DNA from 4 places in the Pseudomonas sp. PGPR N4 genome. Region 2 is predicted to be linked to each of the others. Evidence: predicted binding sites of a transcription regulator. Region 2 holds the regulator's gene; each other region holds the start of a gene.
The links. The regulator sigma-54, encoded in region 2, starts transcription at its own class of promoters, with help from an activator protein. The targets are predictions, from matches to a motif close to ANTGGCATNNANNTTGCTNT.
Positions count from the first base shown of each region.

Region 1 (4,169 bases), on a different contig from region 2:
GACGCAGGCCGTCGGAGGTCACCACAAAGTTGTCTTTGTTGTTCTGGAAGGCACCGGCACGGGTATAGACCTGGGTGCCGTTGTCGGACAACACGAAGAAGCCGCGCCCCTGGATACCCATGTCCAGCACGTTGCCGGTGTTGTTCACGTCACCCTGGCTGAACTGCTGGGAAACCGCGGCCAGGCGCACACCATTGCCGATCTGGTTCTTGCCCACGCCCAGACGGTTGGCGCCGGCATAGACGTCGGCGAACTCGGTGCGCGAGGACTTGAAGCCATTGGTATTGACGTTGGCAATGTTGTTGCCGGTGACGTCCAGTTGCTTGTTGGCTGCGTACAGACCGCTAAGGCCGATATTGAAAGACATGCTGTTGCTCCTTGTGCCGTTCTGGCCTTAGATACCGATGGTTTGTACGTCGGAAAGAGAGACCTTGCCGACGCCGGCGAGGTTGAGGACCATTTCGCCATTGGCGCTGAAACTGACGCTGGTGACCTTGGCCGGCAGCAGGGTATTCATCTGTACCGACTTGCCGTCCACCATGGTGCTGGCGGTAAAGGTGTAGGTACCCGGATCGACCTTGACGCCCTTGTCGTTGGTGCCGTCCCAGATGAAGTCGGCGTAACCGGCTTTCTGTTCGCCCAGCTCAATGGTCTTGACGGTATTGCCGTCCTTGTCCTTGACCGTGATCTTGGCTTCGCTGATGCCTTCCGGCACCACAAACTGCCCATTGAAGCTTGCACTGGTGTCAACCACCGCCTTGTCGTTCTGCACGATCACCGAACGACCGACCAGCGACGACGCCTGCAGCGCCTGGGACGAACCCAGCGAACTGGTGATTGCATTGACCGACTCGTTCAGCGAGGTGATGCCTTCAAGGCTGCTGAACTGCGCCAACTGCGCCACGAACTCGCCATTGCCCTGCGGTTCAAGCGGGTTCTGGTGCTGCATCTGGGAAACCAGCAACTGCAGAAACGCATCCTTGCCCAGCGAATCAGTGCCGGTCTTGGATGCCGTATCGGTGGTCACCTTCTTGGTCCCGGTGCTGACACCCGACGCTGCGATCACTTCATTGAGGTTGGTACTGTTGATAGCCATGGTCCGGATTCCTTATCACTGACCCAGGGTCAGTACCTTCTGCATCATGGTCTTGGCAGTGTTCATCAGCTCGGCATTGGTCTGGAACGAACGGTTCGCCGAGATCATGTCAGCCATCTCTTCGACCACGTTGACGTTCGGGTAGTAGACGTAACCGTCCTTGTTGGCCGCCGGGTGATTAGGCTGGTAGCGGGCTTCCAGATTGCTCTGGTCTTCGATGATGCCCGTTACCTGCACGCCCTGCCCCGCTTCACCCTGGTCTTCGAACAACGACTGCCCCATGCCGGCCTGGGCCTGCTGGAAGGTGGTGGCGAACACGGGGTGACGTGCGCGGTAGGTCTGGTCGATGCTCGACGAGACCGTCTCGGCGTTGGCAATGTTCGAAGCGACGGTGTTGAGGCGGGTATTCTGCGCGCTCATGCCGCTACCGGCGATATTGAAAACGTTGGAAAGGGACATGGTTACTCTCCGCGCAGGGCCGATACCAGCCCTTTGAATTTACTGTTGAGCAAAGTGAAGCTGGCCTGGAAACCGATCGCGTTTTCGGTGTAGTTGGCCTGCTCGACCTGAGCGTCGACGGTGTTCTGGTCGACCGACGGCTGCGTCGGTGTACGGTACTTCAGGGTGTCGTCACCCATGGCCAGGCCCTGCGCTTCGATATGGCGAGTATTGGTGCGGTCGAGCGCGATGCGGCCGTTTTGCTGCTTGTCGCTCTCAGCCGCCAGCACCGACGAGAAGTCCATGTCACGCGCTTTGTAGTTGGGCGTGTCGGCGTTGGTGATGTTGTTGGCCAGGACCTCTGCGCGCTGGGCGCGAAAGCCCAGGGCTTTTTCATGGATGCCAAGCGCTTTGTCGAAACTGATGCTCATGGATGCAAACCTTCGCCGATGGGGCCGGAGTGTCGTTGGCGAAGTTATAGCAAGGCCTGTGCCAACCAGCTGGAAGGCACGGGATCAGGGCGGTCAGCCTTGCTTGCGAGCATAGGAATGCCAGAAAAGCGGCAAAGTGCTTCCGCTTGATGGTAGGCGGGCGGCAATAGTTGGGCGGCAAAAGCGGCAAATCAAAAAATTGACGCCAACGAAAATGTCAATTGGCCACTATCTGGGATAGAATTCGCGCCGCGCAGACATGCGGCCCCGCTGGCCGTAGTCGCCTGACTTACTGCCTAGAGCCATGCATGGATGCGCGCCGTTTGCTCCCCCGTTTTTCAAGGACAGAACCGTGGCTCCCGTTATCTTCCGCAAGACCCTGCTGACCCTGGCCATCACCGCCAGCGCCCTCCCCGCCTTTGCCGTGCCGCTCGCCAACCAGGTGGTCAACCTGACCAACGCCGGCTTCAAGAGCGAGCACCAGACTCACTACGGCAATCTCGAATTCACTGGCAGCTACACCGGCGGCAGCGATGAAGACGCCATTGAACTGAACGGCTCGACGATTACCGGCGACCTGATCCTCAACAGCACCATCGACAGCAGCGGCGACTTTGCCGGCGGCGTGGACATGGACAGCTGGGAAGATGGCCTGAGCTGGGCACGCAACGACATCGCCGGCGACGTCATCAACAAAGGCAGCATCAGCGCCACCGGCGGCGGCGCCAACGCGCTGATGATCGATCCAGCGCGGATCGGCGGCAACCTGATCAACCAGGGTTTGCTGTCGGCCATCGGCGAGCCACTGACAGACGGCGGCGGCACCGATGTCGCTCGCGCGCTGGACTTCTCCGGCACCTCGCTGATCGAAGGCGACCTGATCAACGCCGACAGCGGCCGTATCGTGGCCAGCGGCGAAAGCGCCCGCGGGATCAACCTCGAAGGCGGCACCATCAATGGCAAGGTGATCAACTACGGCAGCATCGTCGTCAGCGGCGAAGGCGCCACTGCCATCGACGCCACCACCAGCAACCGCGGCGACATGGTCGACCTGGCCGGCATCGAAAACCACGGCACCATCATCGCCACCGGCAACGACGCCAACGGCATCATGCTCGACGGCGCCAGCCTGAGCACCGCCGATGGCGTACACCTGCTCAACACCGGCACCATCATTGCCGAAGACGCGGCAATCACCATCGGCAACGTCGACTTCGACGGCCCGGGCCTGCAACCTCAGTACCAGTTGCACGGTGATCTGAACATCTTCAACAGCGGCACCATCATCTCTCAGGATGAAGCGATCGATGCCTCCGAAGCCAACCGCCCGGTCGAGTTGATCCTGCGCAAAGGCAGCGTGATCGTCGGCAACCTGATCGACCTGTCGAACATCGAAGTCGAGGCCGACACCTCCTTCACGGGCACCGACAGCTCCGCTGACGGCTCCAACATTCGCCTCAAGGACAACGGCTGGATCGACGTTGGTTCGGTTTCGGGCGGCAACTCGGCGACCCTGGCGCTGCAGTCGGCGCACACCACCATCGACGGCAACCTGTATGTTGCTGGCAACTCGGCACTGGGCCTGACCCTGGGCGCCGACACCAACCCTGCTCGCGCCGTCGTCAGCGTCAGCGGCACCGCTGAATTCGGCGAAGGTGCGCAACTGAAACTGACTGCACGCGGTAATGACTTCAGCGCCAACGGCAGCCGTTTCAAGCTGATAGAGGCCGGCGAGCTGCAAGGTGCTCCGCTGGTCACCAGCACCTCGGCACTGCTCGATGTCGACACCAGCGCTGTCGAAGGCAACACAGTCGTGGCGGTGGTCACCACCAAGAATCAGCAAGGCATCGACCACGTACTGGATCTGAATGGCGGCACCATCAACCACAAACGCGCGCTCGGCGCCCTGGCCAAGGACGGCGTCCTCGCCAAGCTTGCCGCCAATGACCCCCTGCTGCGTGCTGCGGTCAACGCCGACAGCAAGCAGCTGGCCAAGATTGCCGAACAGCTGACCCCGGAAACCAACGGCGGAGCTACCCAGGCAGCGACCACCAGCCAAAGCCTGGTCAACGGCGTGACCACCAGCCGCACCAGCGGCCTGCGCGGCGCTTCGTCGGGCGACGCGCTCCAGCAGACCGGCGTGTGGATTCAGTCGCTGTACAGCGATGCGACCCAAGGCCAGCGCGACGGCATTGCCGGCTACA
Region 1 covers NZ_JCAUKV010000006.1:304,509-308,677, forward strand. The annotation lists gene flgE (flagellar hook protein FlgE) at 1-367, opposite strand, end outside; gene flgD (flagellar hook assembly protein FlgD) at 395-1,096, opposite strand; gene flgC (flagellar basal body rod protein FlgC) at 1,112-1,555, opposite strand; gene flgB (flagellar basal body rod protein FlgB) at 1,558-1,965, opposite strand; gene AC58X1_RS21520 (autotransporter family protein) at 2,318-4,169, shown strand, end outside.
Region 1: flgB (flagellar basal body rod protein FlgB) is a predicted target of sigma-54. The motif match lies at 2,012-2,031, and genes of this name have one in related genera.

Region 2 (4,169 bases):
CTTCCTGCTCGCCCTCGGTGAACAGGTGCACCTGAGTGCCCTTGCCCGCTGCGAGCATCATCACCGCCATGATGCTTTTGCCATCGACCAGCTTGTCTGGCGCCCGGCCGACCCTCACCTGGCAAGGAAAGCGCCCGGCCACGCCGACGAACTTGGCGGCCGCTCGGGCGTGCAGGCCCAGCTTGTTAATGATGGTGATTTCGCGGGCGGGCATGTTCGGGTAAATCCTGTGGGCTAGAGGTCGCGGTGGCGGACCTGGACGTTTTTCAAGGATTGCTGCAGAACCTGGCCGAGGCGCTCGGTCAGGTACACCGAGCGATGGTGGCCGCCGGTGCAGCCGATGGCGATGGTGACATAGGCACGGTTGCTGGCGGCGAAGCGCGGCAGCCATTTGAGCAGATAGCTGGAGATGTCCTGGAACATCTCTTCGACATCCGGCTGCGCAGCCAGGTAATCGATGACTGGCTGATCCAGGCCTGAGTGCTCGCGGATTTCCGGCTTCCAGTACGGATTGGGCAGGCAGCGCACGTCGAACACCAGGTCGGCGTCTACCGGCATGCCCCGCTTGAAGCCAAACGACTCAACTAAAAACGCCGTACCCGGCTCGGGTTGGTTGAGCAGGCGCAGCTTGATCGAATCGCGTAGCTGGTAAAGGTTGAGGTTGGTGGTATCGATCTTCAGGTCGGCAAGGTCGGCAATCGGCCCGAGCATATCGCTCTCGACCCGAATGGCTTCGGCCAGCGAGCGATTGGCGTTGGTCAGTGGGTGACGGCGGCGCGTTTCGGAGAAGCGCTTGAGCAGGGTGTCTTCGTCAGCGTCCAGGTACAGCACATCGCACTGGATGTGCCGTGCGCGGGCATCCTCGAGCAGCTCGGGGAAGCGTGACAGATGGCCTGGCAGGTTGCGCGCATCAATCGAGACAGCAACCTTGGGCTGCATCAGCTCGGTATTGATCAACGCGTTTTCAGCCAGCTGCGGCAGCAACCCGGCGGGCAGGTTGTCGATGCAGTAGAAGCCATTGTCTTCCAGCACGGCAAGTGCAGTGCTCTTGCCGGAGCCAGAGCGGCCGCTGACGATGATCAGGCGCATGCTCAGCTCCCGTTTTGCACGTCCAGGACGACCTGGTACAAGGCCTTGTTGTCTCTCGCAGCGCGCAGACGCTTACGCACATCTTCGCGATCGAGCATGCTGGCAATCTGGCGCAACAGCTCAAGGTGAGCATCGGTGGCAGCTTCGGGCACCAGCAGGACGAACAGCAGGTCCACGGGGGCGCCATCGATGGCGTCGAAATCGATTGGATGATCCAGGTGGAGCAGGGCGCTGACCGGATTGGCGCAGCCCTTGAGGCGGCAGTGCGGAATGGCGATGCCATTGCCGAACCCGGTGGAGCCCAGTTTTTCGCGGGCGATCAGCTTCTCGAAGACTTCTTGCTGGTCGAGCTCGCTGACTTCGCTGGCTACGACCTTGGCGATTTCTTCGAGGGCGCGTTTCTTACTGCTGACGCCCGGCACGTTCACCAGGGAACGGCCGGGGGTCAGGATGGTTTCAAGTCGGATCATGGATGAGGGGGGTCAGCGAGCAGCTGCACCTTGCAGGAGACTTTGCTGTTTTTCCTTGTGTTTTTTCAGTTGGCGGTCGAGCTTGTCAGCCAAATTGTCGATGGCTGCATACATGTCTAGATCTTCGGCATTGGCAACCACTTCGCCGCCCGGAATCTGCAGAGTCGCTTCGATCTTCTGCTGCAGTTTCTCGACTTTCATGATCACCGTAACGTTGGTGATCTTGTCAAAGTGCCCTGCGAGTCTCTTCAGCTTCTGCTCGACGTAGTCGCGCAGTGGTGGGGTTACTTCTACATGGTGTCCACTGATGTTGACTTGCATACAGCTTCTCCTTTGTTGCCCGTGCATAAAGAGGCAGGTCTTGCACCTGCCACAAAAACGCTGTGGCACATCCCGGGGCTACATCAGTCGCTTGCGTTCACTCGACGGTGCTATGCCGAGCGACTCGCGGTACTTGGCGACGGTGCGACGGGCTACCTGGATGCCTTGTGCCTCCAGTAAACCAGCGATCTTGCTGTCACTCAATGGCTTTTTCTGATTTTCCGCTGCAACCAGTTTCTTGATGATCGCGCGGATCGCCGTGGACGAGCATTCACCGCCTTCGGAGGTGCTGACGTGGCTCGAGAAAAAGTATTTCAACTCAAAGATGCCACGCGGAGTGTGCATGTACTTCTGGGTGGTGACGCGGGAGATGGTCGACTCATGCATGCCCACTGCTTCGGCGATGTCATGCAGCACCAACGGTTTCATCGCCTCGTCGCCGTACTCGAGAAAATCGCGCTGGTGCTCGACGATCTGCGTGGCGACCTTCATCAAGGTCTCGTTGCGGCTCTGCAGGCTCTTGATGAACCAGCGCGCTTCCTGCAACTGGTTGCGCATGAAGGTGTTGTCGGCGCTGGTATCGGCGCGGCGGACAAAGCCTGCATATTGCGGGTTGACCCGCAGGCGCGGCATGGCCTCCTGGTTCAGCTCGACCAGCCAGCGGTCGGTGTCCTTGCGCACGATCACGTCAGGCACCACGTACTCCGGCTCGCTCGACTCGATCTGCGAACCAGGCCGCGGATTGAGGCTCTGCACCAGCTCGATGACCTGCCGCAGCTCGTCTTCCTTGAGCTTCATACGGCGCATCAGCTGGCTGTAGTCGCGGCTGCCGAGCATATCGATGAAGTCGCTGACCAGGCGCTTGGCCTCGGTCAACCAAGGCGTATTGGCCGGCAACTGACGCAGCTGCAGCAGCAGGCACTCGCCCAGGTTGCGTGCGGCAACGCCGGCGGGTTCGAACTGTTGAATACGGTGCAGCACGGCCTCGACTTCATCGAGCTCTATGTCGAGCTCCGGGTCAAAGCCTGCGCAGATTTCTTCGAGGGTGTCTTCCAGATAGCCTTGCTGGTTGATGCTGTCGATCAGCGTTACTGCAATCAGGCGATCGGTATCGGACATCGGCGCCAGGTTCAGTTGCCACAGCAAGTGGCTTTGCAGGCTCTCGCCAGCAGAGGTGCGGGTGGTGAAGTCCCACTCGTCATCGTCGTTGCTGGGCAGGCTGCTGGCGCTGGTCTGGTAGACATCTTCCCAGGCGGTGTCGACCGGTAGTTCGTTGGGAATGCGCTCGTTCCAGTCGCCTTCTTCAAGGTTCTGACTGGCGGCGCTGCCTTCCTGCAGGCTGCCATCCTGAAAACCGCTGTCCTGGAAGCTGTTCTCCAGGTTTTCGGCGCTTGGCTTGCTTTCGGCACTGTCGGCCAGCGGGTCGCTGTTGTCGAAGTCTTCGCCATCTTCCTGGCGTTCGAGCATCGGGTTGGATTCCAGCGCTTCCTGAATTTCCTGTTGGAGGTCCAGGGTCGAGAGCTGAAGCAGACGAATGGCCTGTTGCAACTGCGGGGTCATCGTCAGTTGCTGGCCCATTTTTAGGACGAGCGATGGTTTCATAGCTTGGGCTTAATACCTTGTCCGCCGGCGCATCTGCGCCATCCACTACACGAAGGGCGCCGCGGCGCCAATTTCAAGCAAGTTATATGCCTTAATTTGTAGCGTTTGCCTAGAGCACTGTAACACTTAAGCTGTTTTAGCTTGCTGCTGCCAGTGCCCAGGCAAGGGCCTCAGAGCCGGAACTCGTGGCCCAGGTAGACTTCCTTGACCAGATCGTTGGCCAGAATGGTCTCGGCATCGCCTTCGGCGATCAGTTGACCATCGTTGACGATGTAGGCTGTCTCACAGATATCCAGCGTCTCGCGGACGTTGTGGTCGGTGATCAACACACCGATACCCTTGGCCTTGAGGTGATGAATGATCTGCTTGATGTCACCTACCGAGATCGGGTCGACGCCAGCGAACGGTTCATCCAGCAGAATGAACTTGGGTGCGGTGGCCAGGGCGCGGGCAATCTCGACACGGCGGCGTTCGCCACCGGAAAGGCTCATGCCGAGGTTGTCGCGGATGTGGCTGATATGGAATTCCTGCAGCAGGCTTTCCAGCTCCTTGCGACGGCCGTCACGGTCGAGTTCCTTGCGCGTTTCGAGGATCGCCATGATGTTGTCGGCAACCGACAGCTTGCGGAAAATCGACGCTTCCTGCGGCAGGTAGCCAATCCCGGCACGGGCGCGGCCGTGCATGGGT
Region 2 covers NZ_JCAUKV010000003.1:146,840-151,008, forward strand. The annotation lists gene AC58X1_RS14440 (HPr family phosphocarrier protein) at 1-214, opposite strand, end outside; gene rapZ (RNase adapter RapZ) at 235-1,089, opposite strand; gene ptsN (PTS IIA-like nitrogen regulatory protein PtsN) at 1,092-1,559, opposite strand; gene hpf (ribosome hibernation-promoting factor, HPF/YfiA family) at 1,572-1,880, opposite strand; gene AC58X1_RS14460 (RNA polymerase factor sigma-54) at 1,959-3,482, opposite strand; gene lptB (LPS export ABC transporter ATP-binding protein) at 3,653-4,169, opposite strand, start outside.

Region 3 (4,169 bases), on a different contig from region 2:
GGCAAGGCGCATCGGCAGTCTCCTTTTCAGTGGAGGCTGGAAGTGTGCGGTGATGCTGAGGGTGCGCAAGTCGGACGCTTCTGAAAATCCTGTCTGGCGAAACGGAAAACGGCCTCCCGAGGGAGGCCGTCTTCAGTTGATGCCTAGCGACGACAGGCGTCGCTTACATCAGCAGCTGTAGTACAGCTCGTATTCCAGCGGGTGTACGAAGGTGCGCACCTTGATTTCTTCTTCGCTCTTCAGCTCGATGAAGGCATCGATGAAGTCGTCGGAGAACACGCCGCCCTTGGTCAGGAACGCACGGCCTTTATCCAGCTCTTCCAGAGCTTCCTTCAGGCTGCCGCAGACTTGCGGGATGTCCTTGGCTTCTTCTGGTGGCAGGTCGTAGAGGTTCTTGTCGGCAGCATCGCCTGGGTGAATCTTGTTCTGGATGCCGTCCAGGCCAGCCATCAGCAGGGCTGCGAAGGCCAGGTATGGGTTGGCCGACGGGTCCGGGAAGCGCGCTTCGATACGGCGAGCTTTCGGGCTGCTGACGTAAGGAATACGGATCGATGCGGAACGGTTACGGGCCGAGTAGGCGAGCATTACCGGTGCTTCGAAACCTGGGACCAGACGCTTGTAGGAGTTGGTCGACGGGTTGGTGAAGCCGTTCAGTGCCTTACCGTGCTTGATGATGCCGCCGATGAAGTACAGGGCGGTATCGGACAGGCCGGCATAGCCTTCGCCAGCGAAGGTGTTCTTGCCGTCTTTCCAGATCGACATGTGCACGTGCATGCCCGAACCGTTGTCACCGTACAGTGGCTTCGGCATGAAGGTAGCGGTGCGGCCGTAAGCGTCGGCAACGTTGTGCACGACGTATTTCAGGGCCTGGACTTCGTCAGCTTTCTTCACCAGGGTGTTGAACTTGACGCCGATTTCGTTCTGACCGGCAGTCGCCACTTCGTGGTGGTGAACTTCAACGATCTGACCCATTTCTTCCAGTGCGTTGCACATGGCAGTACGGATTTCGTGGTCGTGGTCGAATGGAGGTACTGGGAAGTAGCCGCCTTTGACGCCTGGACGGTGGCCTTTGTTGCCGCCTTCGATGTCAGCACCGGTCATCCACGAGCCTTGCTCGGAGAAGATCTTGAACATCGAACCGGAGATGTCGGACTGGAACTTCACTTCGTCGAAGATGAAGAACTCAGGCTCTGGACCGGCGAACACGGTGTCACCCAGGCCAGTGCTCTTGAGGTACTCTTCAGCGCGCTTGGCGATCGCACGTGGGTCGCGATCGTAGCCGAGCATGCTCGACGGGTCGACGATGTCGCAGGTGATGATCAGGGTTGGCTCTTCGGTGAACGGGTCGAGCACAGCGGTATCGTCAACCGGCATCAGGATCATGTCGGAGGCTTCGATGCCTTTCCAGCCGGCAATCGACGAACCGTCGAACATCTTGCCGACTTCAAAGAAGTCTTCGTCCAGACCATCACGCGCCGGCATGGTCACGTGATGCTGAGTGCCTTTGGTGTCCGTGAAACGCAGATCAATCCACTTGACGTCATGATCTTTGATGAGTTGAACCGACTTCGACATGTTGTCCTCCGGAGGGTCTAGAGCGCGGTGGGCCGCTGCCCTGGAAAAAGGGTGTTGCTGGGCGCGGATAGTCGGCCAAGCTTACCTGCCTCACAAGAGAGCAAATTGCATGCCAGTGCCCGAAAATGGCGAGTCTGAGATAAAAGCGGGCGTTCAGGGGCACTTATTGGTAGTGGTCCGAGCAAAAGCGCACCTTTTAGATGCGGAAATTGCGAACTGCGCACCAAATTAGTGCGCATCTTTGCGGGGGCGTTTTCTGGAACCTCTTCGCGGTTAAACCCGCTCCCACAGGGATAGCGGTGGAGTCGGGCATTGCACCATCCTGTGGGAGCGGGTCCACCGGGACGCCGGATCGCCGCTAAAGAGCCGGCACAGGCGCGGCAAAATCAATCTCTTGCACTCGTCTCAAACCTTTCTGTTCAAAAGTTGGTCAAATCCTGAGCAATTTCCGCTATAATTCGCGCCCCTCATTTTCGGCAGGCCCTGGGCGCGCTGTTTACCCATGAAACTCATCGTCAAAGTCTTCCCAGAAATCACCATCAAGAGCCGGCCGGTGCGCAAGCGCTTCATCCGTCAGCTCTCGAAGAACATCCGCAACGTGCTCAAGGATATCGACCCTGAGCTGAAGGTTGACGGTGTCTGGGATAATCTCGAAGTGGTCACCCGCATCGAAGACGAGAAGCTTCAGCGCGAGATCATCGACCGGCTGTCGTGCACGCCGGGGATCACCCATTTCCTTCAGGTAGAGGAATACCCGCTGGGCGACTTCGACGATATCGTCGAGAAGTGCAAGGCGCATTACGGCCATCTGCTGGCCGGCAAGCGCTTCGCCGTACGCTGCAAGCGTGGCGGCCACCACGACTTCACTTCGATGGATGTCGACCGTTATGTTGGCAGCCAGTTGCGCCAGCAGTGCGGCGCCGCCGGTATCGACCTGAAGAACCCGGAAATCAAGGTGCGGATGGAAATCCGCAATCAGCGCCTTTACGTCATCCACAATCAGCATCAAGGTATCGGCGGTTATCCGTTGGGCGCGTTGGAGCAGACTCTGGTGTTGATGTCCGGTGGTTTCGATTCCACCGTGGCTGCCTACCAGATGATGCGTCGCGGCCTGATGACCCACTTCTGCTTCTTCAACCTCGGCGGCCGTGCCCACGAGTTGGGGGTGATGGAAGTCGCTCACTACCTGTGGAAAAAATACGGCAGCAGCCAGCGCGTGCTGTTCATCAGCGTGCCGTTCGAAGAAGTGGTCGGCGAGATTCTCGGCAAGGTCGACAACAGCTACATGGGCGTCACCCTCAAGCGCATGATGCTGCGCGCAGCGGCCAACATCGCTGACCGCCTGCAGATCGACGCGCTGGTCACCGGTGAGGCGATTTCCCAGGTGTCGAGCCAGACCCTGCCCAACCTGACAGTGATCGACCAGGCCACTGACAAGCTGGTCCTGCGTCCGCTGCTGGCCAGCCACAAACAGGACATCATCGATACCGCTTATCAGATCGGCACAGCCGAGTTTGCCAAGCACATGCCAGAATACTGCGGCGTCATCTCGGTCAACCCGACTACCTGCGCCAAACCGCAGCGGGTTGTATACGAGGAGGCCCAGTTCGATATGCAGATCCTGGAGCGCGCGCTGGAACGTGCTCGCTTCATCTCGATCGACCATGTGATCGACGAACTGAGCCAGGACATTCAGATTGAAGAGGTGGCCGAGGCCACTCCAGGCCAGATCGTCATCGACATTCGTCACCCCGATGCGCAAGAGGATCAACCTCTGGTGATCGACGGTATCGAAGTCCAGACCATGCCTTTCTATGCCATCAACAGCCGCTTCAAGCAGCTCGATGGCAACCGTCAGTACCTACTTTATTGCGACAAGGGCGTCATGAGTCGCCTGCATGCGCATCATCTGCTCAGTGAGGGACATGCCAATGTGCGTGTTTATCGTCCGGCATAAACTGCCAGGGCTGTATGGCGGCAGCATCCGCCATCGCCCTCCCGACCCGCGGGCCCGCTGAGCCTTTTACCTTCATATTGGCCGTCTAGAATGGGCGGCAACCGAATCCTCTGATCGAGATACATTTGTGATCGAAAATCTGCGTAACATCGCCATCATCGCCCACGTTGACCATGGTAAAACCACTCTGGTCGACAAACTCCTGCGTCAGTCGGGCACCCTGGAGCGTAACGAGCTCAATGACGAGCGCGTCATGGACTCCAACGACCAGGAGAAAGAGCGCGGTATTACCATTCTGGCGAAAAACACCGCCATCAACTGGAATGGCTACCACATCAACATCGTCGACACCCCCGGCCACGCCGACTTCGGTGGCGAAGTTGAGCGTGTAATGTCGATGGTCGACTCCGTGCTGCTGCTGGTCGATGCCCAAGACGGCCCTATGCCGCAAACTCGCTTCGTGACCAAAAAGGCATTCGAAGCTGGCCTCAAGCCAATCGTTGTAATCAACAAGGTTGACCGTCCGGGCGCGCGTCCTGATTGGGTTCTGGACCAGATCTTCGATCTGTTCGACAACCTCGGCGCTACCGACGAGCAGCTGGACTTCCAGGTCGTCTACGCCTCGGCCCTGAACGGC
Region 3 covers NZ_JCAUKV010000002.1:335,890-340,058, reverse strand. The annotation lists gene AC58X1_RS11170 (chorismate mutase) at 1-12, opposite strand, end outside; gene glnA (type I glutamate--ammonia ligase) at 169-1,575, opposite strand; gene thiI (tRNA uracil 4-sulfurtransferase ThiI) at 2,078-3,532, shown strand; gene typA (translational GTPase TypA) at 3,660-4,169, shown strand, end outside.
Region 3: glnA (type I glutamate--ammonia ligase) is a predicted target of sigma-54. The motif match lies at 1,673-1,692, and genes of this name have one in related genera.

Region 4 (4,169 bases), on a different contig from region 2:
GCACCGCCATCGGGCCGAGCAGGTACCAGACCATGAAACTCAGGTCGAAATACAGGAATGCAGCAAACAGGGTAGGCACATGCCCGGATTTCCAGAAGCTCGTATTCATCGAACACCTCACGCGGCTTGCAACGGTTGTCATGCCCAGGCTGTGCTGGGCTGGAACGAAAAAGACGCCGCTACCCGATCCATCTTGATGGAGGGGTGAGCGACGTCTTTGTCGGAAACTGTGGCAACCGCCGTTGGCTACCTGTAGTGATTGCAGAGCAAAAGCCGGGCCAACCCCTTAGGTGGCATCCGTGTCAGCCGAGCAACTCGTGCATGGCGATTATCTGCTCCGCCACCTGGATGAGCTTCTGCTGCTTGCTCATGGCCTGGCGGCGCATGAGGGTGTAGGCCTGCTCTTCATTGCAGTCCTTCATCTTCATCAGCAAGCCCTTGGCATGCTCCACACGCTTGCGCTCGGCCAGTTGCTGGTCGCGCGCCAACAGCTGGGCCTTGAGCGCCTGGTCGCTCTCGAAGCGGGCCATCGCTACATCCAGAATCGGCTGCAGCCGGCTGCTCTGAATGCCCTCGACGATGTAGGCACTGACCCCGGCGTGGATCGCTTGGCGCATCACATCCGGGTCGTGTTCGTCGGTGAACAGGACAATCGGCCGCGGCAGATCGCGGCTGACCAGCACCACCTGCTCCATGACATCACGCCCCGGTGACTCGGTATCGATCAAGACCACGTCCGGGCGCACCGTTTCGACGCAGGCAGGCAGGTCGATGGTCAGGCCCGTGGCCTCGATGACCTCGAAGCCGGCTTCGATCAGTGCCAGCTTGAGCCGGCCGACTTTTTTTTCTGTGTCGTCGATCAACAGGATCCGTAGCATGTTCAGCCCCTTCACCGAGCGAGATGGGCGCTAGGCGCCGGTGTCATGGCGTGCAGGTGAAAACTGCGGGCGTAGCCATGCGGGTCGCTGCCATCCCAGCGGATGCCGTCGATCAACAGGCTGCTGCGCATTGCTGATACGTCGCCTGGCAAGCCGAGCTCAGCGGCAGCAGCGCGATACAGGGCTAGCTGCTGCACCTGGTTGGCGACCGCCAGGTAGTCGGGGTCTTCGCGCAGCAAACCCCAGCGGCGGAACTGGGTCATGAACCACATGCCATCGGACAGGTAGGGCTGGTTGGCCCGACCTTGGTCATGAAAGCGCAGTGCGTGGGGGTCCTGCCAGTGATTGCCCAGCCCGTCCTGATAGTCGCCGAGCAGGCGCGGTTCAATCGTCGCCACTGCGGTATCCAGGTAGGCACTGCCGCTCAGTAGATGAGCCGTGCTACGGCGATTCTCCTGGCTCTGCTCGATGAACTGGCTGGCGGCCAATATCGCCTTGACCAGTGCGCGGGCGCTGTTGGGGTACAGCTCGACGAACGCTCGCGCGCAGCCAAGGACCTTTTCCGGGTGGTCCGGCCAGATCGACTGGCTGGTGGCGAGGGTGAAGCCCTGGCCCTCGGCCACCGCCTGGGCTGACCACGGTTCGCCGACGCAGAAGCCATCGATGCGACCGGCCTGTACATGGGCGACCATTTGCGCGGGCGGCACCACGACGCTGGCGACGTCGTCCAGCGGATGAATGCCCTGGCTGGCCAGCCAGTAATACAGCCACATGGCGTGGGTGCCGGTAGGAAATGTCTGGGCAAAGGTCAGCTTCGCCCCTGATTGGTGCACCAGTTTTGCCAGTGCTTCAGGGCTGGTCACGCCTTTGCGCTGCAGGGCGGGTGACAGGTTGATGGCCTGGGCGTTCTGGTTCAGACCCATCAGCACGGCCATATCGCGGCGGGCGCTGCCGCCGATGCCCAGGTGCACGGCGTAGATCAGGCCATACAGGCAATGCCCTGCATCCAGCTCGCCACTGACCAGCTTGTCACGCATGCCGGCCCATGAGGCCTGGCGCTTGAGGTTGAGGGTCAGGCCTTGCTGCTGGGCAAAGCCCTGGGTAGCGGCTACCACTACCGAAGCGCAGTCGGTAAGGGCCATGAAACCGATATCGAGGCTGGGTTTTTCCGGCGCGTCACTACCGTTGACCCAGGCCAGAGGTGTTGCGTGGGGAGCTGTATTCACAAAAATCCTCGCCTGTACCGAATAGGCTGTGCCTGCTGTTGAAGCAAGGCATATGCCAGACGGTCAGCAAAGGCCTGTCGCACCAGCGGCGTGCTGGCTATAATCGCCCCCTCACTCATCCCCGAGTCTTGCCCGCCCATGTATAACCTGGCCCGCCAGCTGCTGTTCAAGCTTTCTCCGGAAACCTCCCACGACCTGTCCCTGGACCTGATTGGTGCCGGTGGCCGGCTGGGGCTCAATGGCCTGCTGTGCAAGCAGCCGGCGCCATCGCCAGTGACGGTGATGGGCTTGAACTTCGCCAACCCGGTCGGGCTGGCGGCGGGTCTGGACAAGAACGGCGCGGCCATCGATGGCTTTGCCCAGCTGGGCTTCGGCTTTGTCGAAATCGGTACCGTGACGCCACGCCCGCAGCCGGGCAACCCCAAGCCGCGGCTGTTTCGTCTGCCTGAGGCAACGGCGATCATCAACCGCATGGGCTTCAACAACCTGGGCGTCGATCACCTGCTGGAGCGGGTGCGTGCCTCGCGCTTCGATGGCGTGCTGGGGATCAACATCGGCAAGAACTTCGACACGCCGGTCGAGCGCGCGGTCGACGATTACCTGATTGGCCTGGAGAAGGTCTACAACGACGCCAGCTACATCACCGTCAATGTCAGCTCGCCGAATACCCCGGGCCTGCGCTCGCTGCAGTTCGGTGACTCGCTCAAGCAGTTGCTGGATGCACTTGCGGTGCGCCGCGAGCAGCTTGCCACTGAGTATGCCAAGCGTGTGCCGCTGGCGATCAAGATTGCCCCGGACATGACCGACGAAGAAACCGCGCTGGTAGCTGCGGCGCTGCTGGAGTCGGGCATGGATGCAGTGATCGCAACCAACACCACGCTGTCCCGTGAAGGCGTCGAGAGCCTGCCGTATGGCGCTGAAGCCGGTGGCCTGTCGGGTGCGCCAGTGCTGGCCAAGAGTACCCATACGGTCAAGGTGCTGGCAGGGGAGTTGGCCGGGCGGATGCCGATCATCGCCGCAGGTGGGATCACCGAAGGCCGTCACGCAGCTGAGAAAATCGCTGCCGGTGCCAGCCTGGTACAGATCTATTCGGGCTTCATTTACAAGGGCCCGGCGCTGATTCGCGAAGCAGTCGATGCCATTGCAGCAATGCCACGGGGTTGATCAGCGGGCATAAAAAAGGGCCCCTTTAAGGGGCCCCTGGGCCGCAGCCCGCCGCCCGGATGGGGCGTGCATGGTGACTCGAATTCAGATTCCTTGATCAGCCAACGGCGTGATTTTCGTTGAGTCTATGAATGCCAGCAGTGCCGGTCATGCCGTCCCAGTTATCTCCGCGACCCTCGCGCCAGCCGTTTATCCAGGCCTGACGTACAGATGCTAGGGTGAAGGGGCAAAGTTCGCGAGATTTGCCGGTGACCCCATACTGGTAGCCACGTGAATATGCTCTTTCCAACGGATCACGCTTAAGTCTTCTCATAGGGTGTTGCCCTCACTTGTTGACTGTAATGTCCCGTCGGCCTCACAGAGGCCGGGCAGAATCTTTCTGCCGGTTTGCGCTCGCTGCCGGCGTGGCGAGCTTGAAGTGCCGTTTCGTTGCGAAGCGGCCTGTGGTCAGTTCTAACCAATGAAAGTCACAGTGTGAATGATCGTTTTGTCATAAGGACGTAACGTTTCTGTAGGTGAAGTGATAAGTAAATAAATGCGACTCAACCTTGTTTGGGCAAATGCCCGCTGTGATCGGGGTTTAGCCGCACTGGCCGCTATTTGGCCAGCGTCGTCAAAAAACGGCTGAATTAATTTGAAATGCGACGAAGGGTCACTTTAATGACCTGGCGCAAGAATTTTTCGTACTGCTCGACGATCAAAGGCTGCTTTCACCCTTGGGTGCATGCACAATTGTCGGGCGGCCAGGCCTTCGCGAATCACGCAAGGCCACCCGAGCGCCTGAAAAGGGCGCTCGGGAAAACCCTGACGGACGATGCGTCGTCCCGTCACTCAAATAGCCATAGGCACTGGATTACTCATGTCGGACCGTTTCGAACTTTACCTCACCTGCCCCAAGGGC
Region 4 covers NZ_JCAUKV010000001.1:1,668,389-1,672,557, reverse strand. The annotation lists gene AC58X1_RS07525 (nitrate/nitrite transporter) at 1-109, opposite strand, end outside; gene AC58X1_RS07520 (ANTAR domain-containing response regulator) at 303-878, opposite strand; gene AC58X1_RS07515 (CmpA/NrtA family ABC transporter substrate-binding protein) at 890-2,104, opposite strand; gene AC58X1_RS07510 (quinone-dependent dihydroorotate dehydrogenase) at 2,243-3,268, shown strand; gene rmf (ribosome modulation factor) at 3,366-3,581, opposite strand; gene rlmKL (bifunctional 23S rRNA (guanine(2069)-N(7))-methyltransferase RlmK/23S rRNA (guanine(2445)-N(2))-methyltransferase RlmL) at 4,128-4,169, shown strand, end outside.
Region 4: AC58X1_RS07515 (CmpA/NrtA family ABC transporter substrate-binding protein) is a predicted target of sigma-54. The motif match lies at 2,145-2,164, and genes of this name have one in related genera.